2 regions of the Pseudoalteromonas sp. 120-MNA-CIBAN-0494 genome follow, and region 1 is predicted to be linked to the other one. Evidence: predicted binding sites of a transcription regulator. Region 1 holds the regulator's gene; the other holds the start of a gene.
What was found. Region 1 encodes MetJ, which represses methionine synthesis genes. Its sites were predicted from a motif close to TAGACGTCTAGACGTCTA; they were not measured.
Positions count from the first base shown of each region.

Region 2: AAEY55_RS06915 (methylenetetrahydrofolate reductase) is a predicted target of MetJ. The motif match lies at 3,846-3,863, and genes of this name have one in related genera.

Region 1 covers NZ_JBEOOE010000002.1:302,972-312,138, forward strand. The annotation lists gene metL (bifunctional aspartate kinase/homoserine dehydrogenase II) at 1-2,080, opposite strand, end outside; gene metB (cystathionine gamma-synthase) at 2,086-3,324, opposite strand; gene metJ (met regulon transcriptional regulator MetJ) at 3,524-3,844, shown strand; gene AAEY55_RS03110 (malic enzyme-like NAD(P)-binding protein) at 3,943-5,184, opposite strand; gene rpmE (50S ribosomal protein L31) at 5,729-5,944, opposite strand; gene priA (primosomal protein N') at 6,201-8,387, shown strand; gene AAEY55_RS03125 (SPOR domain-containing protein) at 8,408-8,935, shown strand; gene hslV (ATP-dependent protease subunit HslV) at 9,015-9,167, shown strand, end outside.
Region 2 covers NZ_JBEOOE010000007.1:43,125-52,291, forward strand. The annotation lists gene AAEY55_RS06905 (sensor domain-containing diguanylate cyclase) at 1-617, opposite strand, end outside; gene AAEY55_RS06910 (insulinase family protein) at 756-3,635, opposite strand; gene AAEY55_RS06915 (methylenetetrahydrofolate reductase) at 3,907-4,863, shown strand; gene AAEY55_RS06920 (hypothetical protein) at 5,037-5,249, opposite strand; gene AAEY55_RS06925 (DEAD/DEAH box helicase) at 5,355-6,602, opposite strand; gene AAEY55_RS06930 (DUF3581 domain-containing protein) at 6,760-7,461, opposite strand; gene AAEY55_RS06935 (CPBP family intramembrane glutamic endopeptidase) at 7,665-8,450, shown strand; gene AAEY55_RS06940 (hypothetical protein) at 8,555-8,947, shown strand; gene AAEY55_RS06945 (hypothetical protein) at 8,952-9,167, opposite strand, start outside.

The DNA.
Region 1 (9,167 bases):
GTGCATGCTCTTCAATAAAAGTGTCGAGCTTATGTTTATTAGCTAAAAAGTCATCCCAGCTACCTAGTGCTAGCTCATCGGGCATTAACGGCGCTAAGGCAATGTCGTTAAGGTCTAATTCAACCCCTAACTCTCGCGCTAAAATAAGTAGCTTACGCTGCATATCTCGCCCCGATAAATCTTCGCGCGGATCGGGTTCAGTAAAACCCATTTGTTGCGCTTCAAGTAATAACTCAGAAAATGCAGTTGCGCCATTATACATACTACATAACCACGATAACGTACCCGAATAAACACCTTCTATACGTGTTATTTTATCGCCACTGTTTTGTAAATCTGCAAGGGCAAAATTAATTGGTAAACCGGCACCCACACTAGCGTTATAGCGCCAATATAAATTGCGCTGCGCAATATTGTGCTGCAACGCTTTATACCAAGGAGTTGGCGCGGTACCAGCATACTTATTAGCACTAATTAAATGACAATCAAGCGCAACAAAATCTGGGTATAACTGACTAAATTGCTCGCTGGCGGTTATATCTATAACCACTTTATGCTCGTAATCAAGCTGGCCAATAGCGGTTAATAAATCTTGGCTGCTATAGTCAACAGCCTCTAACTGCCATTGGTTCTTCCAGTGCTGTACATTTATGCCGCTGGGATTAAATAGCAGTTTTTGCGAACGTGCTAATCCCACTAACTTAATATTAAAGTCGGTTGATAAGCGTGCTAGCTGCGCCGATAGTTGGCTAACAAATACATCCCCTACATTACCAAGCCCTGCCACTATTAAGGCAATTTCTTGGCCTTTAGTGATCAGTTTATCGTGCAGCACATTAAGCACATCACTATCAATAAGCTGATCCGTCAGTAGCAATACATAACCACTATCTTGATGCACAAAGCGAGGTTCAATATTATGCAAATTGAGCAACTCGCGTGCCTGAGTACTCAATGAGTTTATATCTTGCTCAGGAGCAACTAGCGCGCAACCATGTAGGTTAGACTCGCTAATATTGGCTCTTCCTGCAAAGTAACTAACTACTTGATGGGTCGCTACTGCCGGTACTATTAGGTAAGTTTCACCCGCGCTACTAAAATGATGCAAACTATGTTGAATAAGCTGGCTAACCTGAGTTACCTCACCCTCAACTAGCCCTTCAACACTAAGTAAATCTATATTTTCTAATGTAGTAATAAAGCGTTTTTGTTTTACACAGCCCTCTTTCACTACATTTGTTGAGCTTGCTTGCACGTCAAAACTACTGCGCACCGCAAGCTTTATATCGGTATTTTTAAGTGGCGATAATGTTTTAGCGTGTAAAACGGGGTTACCTAATCTTGCCAATAAGTTAGCTTGCGCTCTACATACCTTAGCGTATTTAATGGCCTTGTTAACTTTACGTGGGTCGGTACTAAATATCCCTTGTGTATCGGTCCAAATATATACTTGTTTAGCATTGCAATAACTTGCCAATAAGGTTGCACTGTAATCACTACCATTGCGACCAAGAGTGACCGTATCGCCTTGGGTATTAGCCGCAATAAACCCTGTTACCACGTTAATTTTGTGCTGGCTAATAAGCTCACTACACTGCTGTGTATTTTGGCTATGCAATAATTGTCCATCACTTAGCGTAAACAAGCCTCTTGCGTCTTGCATGCATGCAGCAACATTAAGTTGCTGTAAATACGCAGCGAGCAAACGAGCTGACCACAACTCACCATGGGCGAGTAGCGCCGCTTCTTGCAACTGCTCAGTACTCGCTAATTTAGCAACTAAACTTAGCTCTTTATTTAGAGTGGTTAAAGCGCTGCGCTTTAAATCGCCCTGCAGTAGCTGCGTTATTAAATCACTTTGATGATTGTTTAATTGCAATACAATATCAGCGAGCGCTTGAGTATCGTGCTGCTGATAACTTTGCCACAGTTTTACTAATGTATCTGTGGTTTTTCCTGCAGCCGATACCACTACACAATCACCGGGCTGAGCTTGCCCTATAATTATTTTTGCAACGCTTTTATAGCGCTCGGCTGAGCTTAAACTCGAACCACCAAACTTATGAATATTATTAGTCATATTAATTACCACAACGCCGGGTGAGCAGCGCTCAATTTAACATTACTACTTGCGCTAGCACCTGCTTTACCTGCGTTATTGTGCTGACCTGGTTGCACTAAATTAAATACCCGATCAAAGTCTGCTAATAAATCTGCTACATCTTCAATACCTACCGACACACGAATAAGCGTATCGCCAACGCCAGCGGCTAAACGAGCCTCGGCTTCCATTCCTGCATGCGTCATTGTTGCTGGGTGGCATATTAAGCTCTCTACGCCACCTAAAGATTCAGCTAAGCTAAATGTTTTAAGGTTTGTTAAAAATGCAGCTGCGTCATTTACATCACCTTTAATGTCAAAACTAACCATGCCACCAAAACCAAGTTGCTGTGCTTTAGCCAATTCATGTTGTGGATGCGACTCTAGCCCCGGGTAATATACTTGGCTAACAAATTTTGAGCTTTCAAGGTACTTAGCAATAGCTAAGGCATTTTCTTGATGCTGCCGTAAGCGTACATTTAAAGTACGCAAGCCACGCAAAGTTAAGTAACTATCAAACGGTGCCCCCGTTATACCAATATTATTTGCCCACCAAGCCAGTTCTTCACCTAGTTCGTCAGTTGCAGCAATAACCGCACCGCCAACCACGTCTGAGTGGCCATTTATGTACTTAGTGGTTGAGTGCACCACAATATCAACGCCAAATTTAATCGGGTTTTGTAATGCAGGCGATAAAAAAGTGTTATCTGCGGCTACCAAAGCACCGCATTGTTTCGCAATATCGGTTACTGCTTTAATATCAGTTAAACGTAAAATAGGGTTACTAGGGGTTTCTATCCAAATTAACTTAGGTTTGATTACTAAAATTTGCTGCAAACTTTCTGGTTTAGTTAAATCTAACACTTCGAGTTTTAATAGGCCGCGCTTTTGTAATGAGGTAAATAAGCGATAGCTGCCGCCATAACAATCATGGGGGATCACTAACGTATCGTCACTATTAAGCAGCTGAGTGGCTAAATGTACGGCAGCCATTCCTGTTGCAGTAATAATGCCGCGAGCACCACCTTCGAGTTCGCTGAGTGCTTGGGCTAAAGTATCACGATTTGGATTACCACTGCGGCCATAGTCATATTGACGTTTTGTATCAAAGTCGGCAAACGAATAAGTGGTTGATAAATACAGCGGAGGCACAACCGCGCCATGGTGCTTATCAGCATCGACACCACTGCGAACTGCAATTGTCGCTTTATTTTTTTCACTCATATTTATTACCTGCTTTATTTAGATGTTTAGACGTCTAAAACAGTAATTCATTCAACTTAAGAAGTCAAAACATTTAAACACCTAGCCATCTGTGCAACAAGTATTTGACTAATTTGTTTAAATCGATAGAATTTCACGCATATTCGCGCTATTTTTTAGTAGGGTGAGCAATTAATAATCTGAGGCAACGATACATCTTATGGCAAAATGGAATGGCGAGTATATTCACCCATACGCAGAACACGGGAAAAAATCAGAGCAAGTTAAAAAGATCACCGTTTCGATCCCGCTAAATGTATTAAAAGTACTAACCGATGAACGCACCCGTAGGCAAATTAATAACTTACGCCATGCAACTAATAGCGAGCTATTATGTGAAGCATTTTTGCATGCGTTTACTGGGCAACCGTTACCTAACGATGATGATTTACGTAAAGATAACGCCGAAAAAGTGCCTGAAGAAGTGAAAAAAATAATGCAAGAAATGGGCTTAGAAGTTCCTGTTTTAAACGAAGACTAAACAGCGGCTTTTAAACAAAAAAACCTCAGCCATGCTGAGGTTTTTTTATGGCTATAAATTACACTGAAGTAACTTAATACCGAGCAACATAATGCTGCTTATTCCATATAGTTTGCTGGCAGCTCTATTTGCGCTACGCCTGAAGCAATGGCTGCTAATGCAACTGCTTTAGCAATACGCGGCAATAAACGCGGATCCATAGGCTTAGGAATAATATACTCTGCACCAAACGCTAGCTTATCTACACCGGCAGCTTTTAGTACTTCTGGTGGAACCGGCTCTTTGGCAATACTACGAATAGCTTCAACTGCTGCAATTTTCATTTCATCGTTAATTTCACTAGCACGCACATCAAGTGCACCACGGAAAATAAACGGAAAACACAACACGTTATTAACTTGGTTAGGGTAATCTGAGCGCCCTGTTGCCATAATTAAATCGCTTCGTGCGCCGTGTGCCAGTGCCGGATCAATCTCAGGGTCTGGGTTCGAACAAGCAAATACGACTGGCTTTGCCGCCATTAATTTTAAATCATCGGCCGATAATAAGTTAGGGCCCGATACACCAACAAATACGTCAGCATCTTCAATTACATCTTGTAATGTACGCTTATCGGTATTGTTAGCAAATAACTGTTTGTACTCGTTTAAATCATCACGGCGAGTGTGAATAACACCTTTACGATCAAGCATATAAATATGTTCACGCAGTGCACCACACTTAATTAATAACTCCATACAAGCAATCGCTGCAGCGCCGGCACCTAAACATACAATAACTGCATCTTCAATATCTTTGCCTTGCACTTCCAGTGCATTTATCATGCCTGCAGCCGTTACAATAGCCGTGCCGTGCTGATCATCATGAAAAACAGGAATACTACAGCGTTCAATAAGCGCCTTTTCAATTTCAAAACACTCTGGTGCTTTAATATCTTCAAGGTTAATACCGCCAAAAGTATCAGCAATATTAGCCACAGTATTTATAAAGTCTTCGGTAGTGCGGTGTTTTACTTCAATATCAATTGAGTCAATGCCTGCAAAACGCTTAAACAACAACGCCTTGCCTTCCATTACCGGTTTTGACGCTAAAGGCCCTAAATTTCCTAAACCTAAAATAGCAGTACCATTGGTGATCACTGCAACCAAATTACCTTTACCTGTGTACTTATAGGCATTTACAGGGTCAGCAGCAATTTCACGCACCGGCTCAGCTACACCGGGGCTATAAGCTAAAGCGAGATCATGAGCCGTTTCTGCAGGCTTGGTTAGCTCAATGCTGATTTTACCTGGAACGGGGTGAGAGTGATAATGTAGTGCTTGTTCACGAAAGTCCGACATAACGCGATTATATCCTGCAATTTAAGTTAAAGTGAGAGGGAGTAAAGCGACACTTAACATGCCTTAAAGTACGATACCCTTATTATTTTTAAATTCCAAGCAATATCAGGTCTATCCTGTTATATGCTAGATCTGTTAATTTTAAGCGAATTTTCAGCAACTTCGATAAAAACATCGCTACTTTTCATAAATATAAATTGTGCTAAAAGGCACTTTTCAAGCTTATTTTAGTTAAAAGTATTATTCACAAAACAGCGTTTTTAAAATGTGAATAAAATCAGCTAAAAGCGATTATTTATTCTGCTTTAACAACACATAGCTTCATGTTGGCCACTTTTAGAAACCGAGTTTAAAATTAAGCTATTAAAAATATAGAGAATATTAGGTCATTTGTCTGCAAAGGTTTATGCATACCGAGAATAAGAACAGGAAATAGTTATGCAAAAGCAATAAACTTAAAACTAGCGAGGTTAGGGGGAAGTTAGAGTATTTTTAGGCATAAAAAAAGCATCCTAAGATGCTTTTTTTAACTAAATAGCAATAATTACTTTTTGCTACCAAGTGCACCGAAACGCTTGTTGAAACGATCAACACGTCCGCCAGTGTCTAAAATCTTTTGCTTACCAGTGTAAAACGGGTGACACGCAGAACAAACGTCTAGGTGAATATTTTTACACAGAGTAGAGCTAGTTTCGAATTCGTTTCCACATGAACAAGTTGCAGAAATTACTTCGTACTTAGGGTGAATACCTTCTTTCATAGAAACCTCTAGTTAAGGCCGCATCGCTCTCCAAACCCGGAGTCTGGCACCATACGTCGTTAAAACAAATTTATTGGTGGCGGATTTTATCCAACAACCATCAAGCACACAAGCATTAATTAGTATTTTTGCTAAAAAAATAACCATTTTGAGTAAACAAGGTTATTTGGTAGTAGGTTTTTAGCTGTATTTTTAGTACATTAGGGCCAAGTATTAGCACGCCCTCCCCCATTATTTTTTTAACAGTTGAGTTACTATGTATTTTGTTGAAGTTGCTATAAAAGTTCCACTACCGCGCACCTTTGATTATAAAGTAGATAGCCAGCTTGGTGAAGCTTCTGCGCCATTAAAACCCGGAATGCGGGTGTTAGTACCCTTTGGTAATCAACGTAAAGTAGCCGTGGTTTTAGCGCTTAAAACAACAACCGAAGTGCCTGAAAACAAAATAAAGGCAATTTTTGAAATTATCGACGATACGCCAATTTTATCTGAAGAGCACATAGAGTTACTGCGCTTTACTGCCCGTTATTATTGCTACCCGCTGGGTGAAACCATTCATATTGCATTGCCAAGCGCACTACGCCAAGGCGAATCGCCTGATAAAACCAGCATTAATATGGTAGCCCTAACGGAAAAAGGCGCGCTGCTGCCGTCATTAAAAGCTAAGACTCAACTTAATTTACTAAAGCAGCTATCGCAATCAGGCAAGTCGTCATTAACCGAGTTAAAAGCTTTGGGCTTTAGTAAAAAAACCATTGATAGCTTAATAGATAAAGCACTCATAACGCAGTCAATTGAGCATGATAACCACTGGCAAAGTGTAGCCCCAACAGTGGGTAGCAAACCAACACTTAACAAAGAGCAAGCGGTTGCCTGCACCACAATTAATCAAAGCAGCGGTTTTAGCAGCTTTTTATTAGAAGGTGTAACCGGTAGCGGCAAAACAGAAGTGTACTTACAATGTTTAGAAGAAGTACTAAAGCGCGGCGAACAAGCACTAGTATTAGTGCCCGAAATAGGCTTAACCCCGCAAACCGTTAACCGCTTTCGCCGCCGCTTTCCCGACACCCCCATTATGCTTTGGCATTCAGCTTTAACCGATAATGAACGCTTACAAACCTGGCGTTTTTGCGAAAAAGCCAGCTGCGCCATAGTAATAGGCACACGTTCGAGTATTTTTCTGCCATTTTTAAAGCTCGGCATGATAGTGGTTGATGAAGAACATGACTCGTCTTTTAAACAGCAAGACACGCTGCGCTACCATGCCCGTGATTTAGCTGCGTATCGTGCATATCAGCATAAAATTCCGCTTATATTAGGCAGTGCAACACCGGCACTCGAAACCCTGCACAAAGCAATTAATAATAAATACCAACTACTGAGCCTTACTGAGCGCGCGCAAACCGCTACCGATAACCAATTTAAATTACTCGATATGAAAGGTCAGCCCGACCAAGCAGGCATTGCCCATGCCAGCCTTGCTACCATGCGCCAACATTTAAAACGTGGCAAACAAGTGATGGTGTTTTTAAATCGTCGTGGATTTTCGCCCACGTTAATTTGCCATGAATGTGGCTGGTTAAGCGAATGCAAGCGTTGCAGCACCAGTGCCACTTTTCATAAAGCTATTGGGCAAATGATTTGCCATCACTGTGGCGATCAATATCATGTTCCACACCAATGCCCCGACTGCGGTAGCACGCAAATTTTTCCTAATGGTAAAGGCACTGAGCAAATAGAAGAGTTTTTATCGAGTGAATTTCCACAAACCCCTGTTACACGTATCGACCGCGACTCTACTCGTCGTAAAGGCAGCCTTGAAAAAGCACTGGATGAAATAAACCTAGGCGGCGCGCGCATTTTAGTGGGCACGCAAATGTTGGCTAAAGGGCATCACTTTGCCGATGTAAGTTTAGTGGTTATTTTAGACGTAGACAGCGGCTTATACTCCTGTGATTTTAGAGCAACTGAGCATTTAGCCCAACTTGTTACGCAAGTGGCCGGGCGTGCTGGGCGCTCAGGTGAGGCAGGCCAAGTGTTATTGCAAACACACTTTCCTGAGCACCCACTATTACAAGATTTGGTTAATAATGGTTATCAGGATTTTGCTCGCTTTGCACTGCGTGAACGTGAAGATGCAGACCTACCACCAATCACAAATATGGCCATTGTTCGCGCCCAAGGACACAATATAAAACAAGTCGTCGATTTTTTGACAGATTTGGTTCCAGTAAGCGGGGTAACTGGTATACAATTGCTTGGTCCAATACCTGCTCCTCTTGAAAAAGTAGCAGGTATGTATCGTTTTCAATTACACATTCAAGCGCAAGATCGCCGCGTATTGCACCAATATCTTGCGCAAATGGTTGATTATCTAAGCACTAGCAAACTTGCACAAAAAGTACGCTGGAGCCTAGACGTAGACCCTATAGACATGATTTAGGTTAAGGCCAAAATAAAGCTATGGCACAGCACGATTACATTAACAAAAAACCAGCAAACCGCAAAAAAGCGAAATCAGCGCCCGCTAAAAAACCCTTTCCAATACTGTTAGTTTTAATTGTTACTTTATTGGTGGCAGGTTTTGCTTATGGCTTATGGTTTATTAAAAATAACGCCGATCCTGAGCTAGTCGAAAAACAAGCTAACCCTGTACCTACAACTCCTGTAGAAGTTGTTGTACCACGTACGCCTGCGTTTATTAAAGAAATTAGAAACCACGAAATTCAGGTTGAAGTAAAAGAACTTGAACAAAAAGGCCCTTACGTTATGCAATGCGGTTCGTTTAGAACCTACCCGCAGGCTGAATCGCTAAAAGCTAAAATAGCCTTTGCAGGGCTTATTTCTGAAATAAAAGAGACCACAGGCAGCAGTGGCATTTGGTATAAAGTACGCTTAGGCCCCTATAAAACCAAGCGCCAAGCTGAGAGCGATAAAAATAAACTTAAACGTGTAAAAATAGTCGGCTGCGGAATTTGGGGCTGGACTTGAAAATAAACCATTCACCCATATAACCTCTTCATAATCGTTTTTTACGAGTTGCCCCTGCAGCTCGATGATGAGGAATAATATGACTACTATCGTAAGTGTACGCCGCGGCAACAATGTTGTAATTGGCGGCGACGGCCAAGTTTCGCTTGGTAACACAGTAATGAAGGGCAATGCCCGTAAAGTTCGACGCCTCTATAATGGCAAAGTAATTGCTGGCTTTGCCGGCGGTACT
Region 2 (9,167 bases), on a different contig from region 1:
TGCTTTAACAAGTTAGCAATTTGTTGTAAGCAAACATCACCTTGTTGATGACCATAGGTATCGTTTAACAGTTTAAAATTATCTACATCTATCATCGTAATTGATAAAGGCAGACCTAAACGCTCGCAGCGCCTCCACTCACTATTTAATACGCTATCAAAATACCTGCGGTTAGCAATTTTCGTCAACCCATCAAGTCTTGCCAACTGTTTAGCTTTATTTTCGGCCTGTTTTCGCTCGGTTATATTGTTATGGTTAATAACATAGTATTCACTGTTATTATGACTAAATGGCATCACCCTCATCATAAACCAACGTTGTTCATCATCGCTGTGACATGGATATTCTAAATAAAAATCAGCCTGTTTATGGCTTATTACAGCAGTAATTCCCTTCAAAGCACTGACACCAAACTCATCGCCTTGTTCAGCCGCCTTTTTGCATTCATGTAAATAATTATACTGTTGTGACATAGCTATATAATTACTGCTATTTTGTACGCCAAAAGATTGCCAACTTTTATTTTCATAAATAATTTCACCAACCTTATCAATAACCACAATGTGATCAGGTATGGTATTTAATATCGATCGTAAAAATACTTTGTCGTCTAACATCTCTCCTCCATACCTATTTAATGTCACTTTATTTACTGTAATTAATAACTCAAAAAAGCAGTTTTTAACTAACTAAAAAAATACCCCGAATATATCGGGGTATTTTACTAAGTTAATTTTAATTGTTGCACTAATTACTTACTTAAATACTTTATCTACTGCTATTACTGCAATATTTTTTGCCGGAATAGCTAATTTGTAATCGGCAATCACTTTATCTTCTGCAACAAGCTCTGCTGGTTTATCGGTATTATAAACCATTGGCGATGTTTGCTCAGGCGCTAAACGCTTTTGCATATCAGCGCCGTCACCGGTAATAAATACATAATGGATATTATCGGTTTGTAGATTATCTTTAATAACGCGGTTTACATCCTTTACTGTTAGCGTTTTAAGTTTGTTAGTTACGTAACTTACAAAGCTGTCGGTGTTGTAAAACTCGCTATCAAGTGCATAACCTAGTTGGCGATTTTGGCTTGCCACCATTTGCGGCACAAAGTTAATTAAAAAGTTACGTGTGGCTTCAAAGTCGTCTTCACTCATGCCATTTTTAATTAGCTTATCAAGCTCAAACAAGGCGGTACGAGTCGCAAAATGCGCATCGTTATTAGAGCGAAGTGGGCGTAACCACACTTGAAATATTTGCTCAGAGCGCCCTAGGTTTGCATCAGGCTTAGTTTGAAACATACCACGCGGAAAGTATTCAATGTACGCGTAATCGCCATAGTTCATGCCACGGGTTTCACGAACACGCTCATATAAAAAGCTGTTAGAACTACGGTGCTCACCAAAGTAAGAACGCACTAACCACAGTGCAGTCCAGTCCTCACTACTTCTTATTGTATCAATTGGAAAACCAAACGATACCGCTGTCGACTGCGCACTCTTTTCAACAATAGTAGCATGATGGCCTTTAAGCTCAGGCGCATCAGGAATACTTAAACGGCTTTGCTCGCCTTTAGGCAGGCCTGCTAAATCAGCTAACATAGTGGCTTTTAGTTTTTCCGGTACTGCACCAATTAAGCCAAGTGTTAGCTTAGATTGCGTAAGCTCTGTGTTATAAAACGTTTTAACATCATCAAGCGTAAGTGCTTCTAAATCTGAAATATCACCATAGTTGTAGCTTTCATAAGGATGGCCTTTGTAAAGCGCGCTGTAGAGTACTTCTTTACCTAGTTCTTCATCGTTAGATGCTTTTAAGCCCGATTTAATACCGTCAATTAGCTCTTTTTTAAGGCGCTTAAAGTCATCTTCTCTAAAACCGGGATTAAGTAACTGATCGCTCACTAATGCATACCACTTAGCAGCGTTATCTTTATGAATACGCCCTTGAAACGACAGCATTTCTTTATCTATTTGATAACCAAAGCTACCTGCCAGCGGATAAAGTGCTTGTTTAATATCTTTATAGCTTGTTGATTGTGAGCCACCTTGCGCCAGCATAGCTGCAGTTAATGCGCCAAGGCCTTTTTTACCTTGCGGATCGGCAGCAGCCCCGGTATTGAATAAAAAGTTAACGTCAATTAATGGCGAGCTGTTAGTTTTATCTAGCACTTTAAATGCAGCAGCCTGAGGTGCTTGCTCCAGTTTTGCAACCAGTGCGTTTAAATCAACCTCTTGCTCAAAGTTTGGCGCTTTATCAAGTGCCGACATAGTCACGGTAGTGCGTGCATTATCAACAAAATACTTGTTAGCAATTGCTTTAATATCTTCAGCTGTTATTTCATCTGAGGTTTTATATAGCTGATTTATTACCCTAGGGTCACGCTCAAAATGCATATAGCTTGCAAGGGTTGCAGCAATTGCTTGCGACGAATCTAAACCATTTATAAAGCTGTATTTAAGGTTAGATTTTAAGTCGCTGAGTTTTTGGCTATCTACTAACTCAGTACGCGCTTGGGCGTAGGTACGATTGATTGCATCGCGTACTTTGGCTAAATCGTCTGCTTTTTCTACTTTTACAAATACATGCAGTAAACCCGGATCTTTGGTTTCTGGGTTATAGCTAAACATTTGGCTGGCAATTTGTTTATCTACCACTAGCTCTTGGTATAAATCTGAGTTGTTTGAAAAATAAAGCTGCGAGAGTAAATCAAGCGCAGCTCTGTCTTTTTTAGCCGGCTCCCACGCAGTGCCTTTATACGATACTAATAACCAATGCCCTGGTAAGCCTGGGTTTTGTTGATGACTATACTTTGGCGCTTGCTGTGTTGGCTCTGCTTTAATGTCGGCAACATAGTCACCCTTTTTCCACGCACCCCAGTGCTTTTTAACCATAGCCATAGTGGCTTTTGGGTCTACATCACCCACAATTACAAGTGATACATATTCGGGCTTATAAAATTTGGCAAAAAATTCTTTACCATAAGCCATTTGATCAGGCATGGCTTCTATGTCTTTAAAAAAGCCCATAGTGGTGTGTTTATAAGTGTGTTGCTCAAAGGCCTCTTCGCGTACTGCGCTAAGTAATTTACGCACTGGGCTGGCATTATTTTTTAAGTACTCGCCTTTTACCGTTTGCGCTTCGGTTCTAAATTGCTCTTCGGTATAGGTTAAGTTTTGAAAAATATCAGCTTCAAGTTCAAGTACTTTATCAAGATGCTGCTTTGAAAAGTTTAAATGATAGTTAGTGTAATCGTTGGTGGTGTAAGCGCGGTTATCAACGCCAGAATTTTTTAAAATACTTGAATACACAGCCTCAGGAAATTTTTCAGAGCCTTTAAACATCATGTGTTCAAAAAAATGCGCAAAGCCCGTTTTACCCGCTTGCGTTTCATTACGTGATCCTACCGATACAGGAATTTGCAACGAGACTACATCAGGGTAATCGGTTTTAACCACCATAACGCGCAAGCCATTTTCAAGCTCTTCTAGTAAGTAGTCTTGTGAAAAAACGCCCTCGCCCGTAGTGTTTGTTTGTTGTTGTGTTACTGCTTGGCTCGTTTGATTTTGTTCAATAGCGCAACCCGACAGTGCCAGCGATACCGCTAAACTGGTTGCTAAAAATTTAAATTTCATTGTTTTTCCTTTTATAGCAATCAATTTTAATCGCTAAACGTTGAGCTAGTTTAATAAAAAGTACCATCTGATTATGCCGCAAAGCCGCCAATAATAAGAGCCTAAAGCGTTGTTATTATGTAAACAACTGTATCAAATTTACTAATTGGTAACGAGCTTGTATGAATAAACCTCACTACGATTGAAAAACTTTCATTAAATAAAGCTATCTAGCCATCTAAATGGCTGCTATATTAATTCCATCGTAACAAACTAAGCTGGAATGAGGATTATGGCTTTATCACTTCAAGAGAAAATAGAAGATAGCAATCAAGGCGTATACCTTATTGGTACTACGCCGCCAAAAATTGGTACCGATAAAGCGCAACTAAAAACCATTGCAGAAAAGCTATTGGGTCGCCTACACGAAATTGAATACGACGGCGTAATAATTTACGACATTCAAGACGAAAGCAGCCGTACTAATCAAGCGCGTCCGTTTCCATTTAGGCAAACTGTCGATCCACGTGAATACAGCAACCTATTACGTGGCTTATCGCACCTTGATGTAATTACCTATAAAAGTGTGGCGCAACGCAGTGCGAACGAGTTTAAAGATTGGCTAAGTGAAACTAAAAACGACTACGATTTAAAAAATATTGTTTTAGTAGGTAGCCCATCATCGATAGGCGATATAAAACTAAGCCTACCAGATGCGTATAAAACGCTGGCAGAGCAATCTGATGACTTCTTTTTAGGCGGCGTTACTATTGCAGAGCGTCATTCTAATAAACGTAATGAACACGAGCGCCTAATAGAAAAAACCGCTCAAGGCTGTAAGTTCTTTATTTCGCAAGCGGTTTACGACGCACAAGCAACAATAGAGTTAATAACTAGCTATGCACGTAGTTGTAAAGCACAAGGGCTTGAGCCTAAGCGCCTTATTTTAACTTTTACTCCGTGCGGCGGCGAAAAAACCTTAGAGTTTATGCAATGGTTGGGGATCTCAGTGCCAGAGGCCACTAAATGGCGCATGCTTGATGCGAACAATACGCTGAGTGAGTCGGTACGTATTTGCCGCGAAAATCTCGATTTAATACTTAAAAGCTGTGCGCATTTAAACGTGCCGCTGGGCTTAAATATAGAAAGCTTAACTAACCGTAAAGAAGAAATTGACGCATCAATTAACTTATACCGCTTATTAAAAGCCACCATGGAATTAAATCTAGCTGAAAAGTTAATAGCTTAAGGGCTAAGCATTTAATACAAAACCAGATTAATTAGTTACACTCTTTGGCAAGCCTTATAGCTTGCCTTTTTTTATTTTAAATTTGAGAAGTAACGTATTTAGTTAAAGGTAAGGGGGAATTAGCAGTTATGTGCTAAATGCATTTTGCGCTTTATTATCAATGTTAACTATGTTTACTTTTGTTGCTGGCCGCTTTTGTTACTAACCTTTTGCCCTGAATAGCTTTTTAACGCAGCTCCCATAGCAGCGCACATAACACCAAAAATAACTCCTTCGTTAGATATAAACCTAAAGCTGGTAAAAACATCTAATAAACTTATTATTGCCAGCGATAAAACTAAACCTATGCCTGAATACAGCAACCATATTTTAGTAACTTTGTTCATAAATTAATTCCTTTTAAATGCTAAATTTAGCCTAATACAACCCCGCGGCTATTTTTCGGGGTCGTATTATTTCACTGACAATTGAAAGCCAAAACTAAAAAACTGTTATTTACGTCTTCTACTTGGCTCTCTTTGTCCTGTAATGCGTTTTTTATCGCGGTCTTTTCGTGATTTATTGGTGTTTTTGCGGTTATCTTTTGGCTTTTTGTTTGGATCTGGCTCGTAGCCTGCTAGCCACTGTGGCGTTAAGCGGGTATCTAACAGTACTTCTATTTCTTCAAGTAACCATTGCTCGTCAATACTTACTAGCGACATTGCAAGCCCTTGCTCACCAGCGCGACCTGTACGGCCAATGCGATGTACGTAGTCTTCGGCTATGTATGGCAGTTCAAAGTTAATTACAAACCTAAGTGTCGGAATATCCAAACCACGTGCGGCTACATCGGTAGCAACTAATACACGGGTAATGCCTTCTTTAAAGTTTTGTAGTGCACGGTCGCGTGCGCCTTGTGATTTATCACCATGGATTGACTCGGTTTTTAAACCGTCTTTACACATTTCTTTAGCCAGTTGGTCGGCCATTTGTTTGGTGCGAGTAAAAATAAGCACTTGGCGCCAATTTTTCATGCCGATCATGTGCGATACCAGCTCGCGCTTGCGATCCTCGTCTACTGAGTAAATTACTTGCTCAACCTCAACTGCTGCTGAGTTGCGTTTATCAACTTCAACTAATTCTGGGTTTTTAAGTAGTTTTTTACTAAGCGCAAATACGCTGTCATCAAAAGTCGCCGAAAATAACAAAGTTTGGCGATCGCCTGGAATATGGCGCAATATACGTTTAATTTCGTCAATAAATCCCATATCAAGCATACGATCGGCTTCATCAAACACCAGTGAGTCAACACTTGAAAGCACCACACTGCCTTTAACAATATGATCGAGTAAGCGCCCCGGGGTGGCTACTATTACTTGCGCATCTTTTAGGGCTTTTATTTGTGGGCCTATGCTTGCGCCGCCATACGCTAATGCCCCTTTAATATTGGTGCCTTGGGCATATTTTTCAAAGCTGGCAAATACTTGCTGAGCAAGTTCGCGAGTTGGCGTTAAAATTACCACGCGAGCAACACCTGGCTCATCTTTTTTAGGGGTGTTTAAAAGTTTGTGTAGCAGTGGTAGTACAAACGCTGCGGTTTTACCTGTGCCAGTTTGTGCACTGCCCATTACATCACTGCCCGCTAAAATAGGCGGGATGGTTTTAATCTGAATTGCGGTAGGTTGAGTGTAATTATTTTGCTCAATCGCAGTTAATAACAACGGGTCGAGATTAAGTGATGAGAACGTAGTGGCAGACATAGGCTTAGCTTTAAAATGACAAAGAGCGCTATTGTACTCATATTCACTCATGCCGTAAATTAGAGTGCTTGAGAAAACTATTTAATCGTATTTATCTGCTTTTATTTGTGCCAATAAAAAAGGCGCTAAATAGCACCTTTTAAAATTCATCTCGTTTTTAAGCTGGTTTTAAATTTGCTTTGCGCTCGTTGTAAAAAGCAATCAAATCATCAACCGTAGCTTGGCAGTACTCGCGAATACCCGATACCACCATGTGCTTTTCACCAAAACCCACTTTTTTACCGTTTTCTAGCAAATTAAAGCGCAAAGTAATTTTGCCGCGTTTACCTGCGTATTCAAAACTAGGCTCTGCAAATTCAAGTGTCGGTGCACTAATTTCAACAGTATCAAGATTTATAATCATCGATTCGTAAATAATCATCGGGCGTGCAGGGTTAATCATTACCTCTTGCTTACCCATGAGCGGAATAATCACGTGCGGAAACGCCGCGCCTGAAAACTCAACATAATTTTTAATTAAGCTATTAGTAAGTGCTGGGCATTTGCTGGTTTTACCTTCGCGTTTTACCTTTAAAATTACTTTATCGCCGTTTGTTACATCAAATTCATCGGCCTCTGCAGGGAAGCTAAGTTTGGTATTTTCGTCAACCATACCCGCAAAAGTAAACTCCATGCGTTCACTAATACCGTAACGATCTAATACTAATGAAAAAAGTAAGTCTCCTGGAGCACAAAATTTCTTCGCATCTTTATCGTGAAGTGGGTTGTAATCATCAGCAATACACTTGGCGAAACGACAGCCTTGCTCACGAGAGATCGAAACATAATCAGCATGTTGCTGATAAAAAGGACTTAACATAGGGTGTTCACTACTTAAACGGCTTATAACCTGGCTATACTAACAGAAAAAATAAAATGAGAGGTCGAATCTGTTAGATTAGTTACTAAATAAAACAGAGTAATAAAAAAATAATGACTTTTTATTTATTAGCATTATCGATTATATGTGTTTTTCCGTACTGTAAAGTATCAATAATACGGCAACCACTTTGGCACTACTTAATGGCTTTAAGTGTTATATGTGCGTATTTTGAGGGTTATATAAATTTATATGGACTGCTCAGTACTGGGCTTTACGTTGTTTTATATCACTTTGTGCTATATACAAAGCAAACAATAATACGCGCTATTTTAAGCACTGTGTTTATAGTTTCCTCATTGGCATTAGCGCTTCATTGGGTGCCTGGTTTTAACAACCTTCCTATTGCTATAAACGAGCATATTACCAGCGATGCAATTGCTTTTACCCTTTATGCTAATTTTGATAAAGCTATGGCTGGCCTCTTTCTTTGTGCTTACTTTTATTCAAATATAAAGCCTTTAAAAGCAGAGTCTAAAAAGACGACTTCATTAATTAACCCCCCTATTTTAATAATTATTACTACCATTTTAGCCGCACTTACTGCAGCTTTAATGCTTGGGCTGGTAAGCTTTAACCCTAAGGTTCCTGACTTCTGGTTAGCATTTATTGCTATAAACCTTTTATTTACCTGTGTTGCTGAGGAAGCTTTATTTAGAGGCTTATTACAAACCAAGCTTAGCCAAATTATTACGCCTACCCGCTTGGCAATATTTGCGCCTGTAATTACTGCAGGTATTTTTGCTTTGGCACATTTTGCTGGGGGAGTTAGCTATGTATTAGTTTCATTTATTGCAGGTTTGGGATATGGCTATGTTTTTTATAAAACGCAGCGTTTAGAGTGGGCTATTTTATGCCATTGGTTAGTAAATATTTGTCATTTCTTTTTGTTTACTTATCCTATGCTAAGTAAAACCGAGTGCATATAAAGTCATTTACAAATACTAACAATTTACTCAGTAGTAAACATTGCCCACATTCGATTTTGTTAGTAATTTACTACTTCAAACAATAAATTAAAGGACTAATTAATATGCTACGTTTTATGGCAATAATAACTGCACTGGCTACTTTAAGTGGTTGCTCAAACATGACTTTTCATACTGATATAGACAACGACGTTTTATCTCAAGAAATTGGTACCTACGTTAATAAAAGAGATTTGCAGCAGTTTTACAGCGACCAAGAAGCACACGAAAGTGGCGCTACACTTTTAGGCCGAATAGCAGGTGAAAGCTGTGATGGCGATGGTATGGGTAACAATAATGTAAGCTATAACCGTTCTAAATCAAATGCTATTGATTTACTTAAAGCTGATGCCATGCGCAGAGGCGCAAATGCTTTTACTATTAACTCTTGTAGCGAAACCTCTGTATCGTATTGCGACCTATCTGTTTTATGTACCGGACAGGCCTACGACTATTAATAAATCATATATTAAGTGCAAAGCTCAGTAGCACACGCTTTCCAGACTCGATTTTAGATACGCTGTGTTCGTACTTATCGGGCCTAAATAAATACACCCTATTAAACCAGTTAATAATACATTTAGCGCATTTAAACACCCCACCGCTTTTAGGTTTTACTAATACAAAGTTGAGTTTGTAATAGCGCCCTTGCTGCACCGGATCAATGTGGTTCATTAC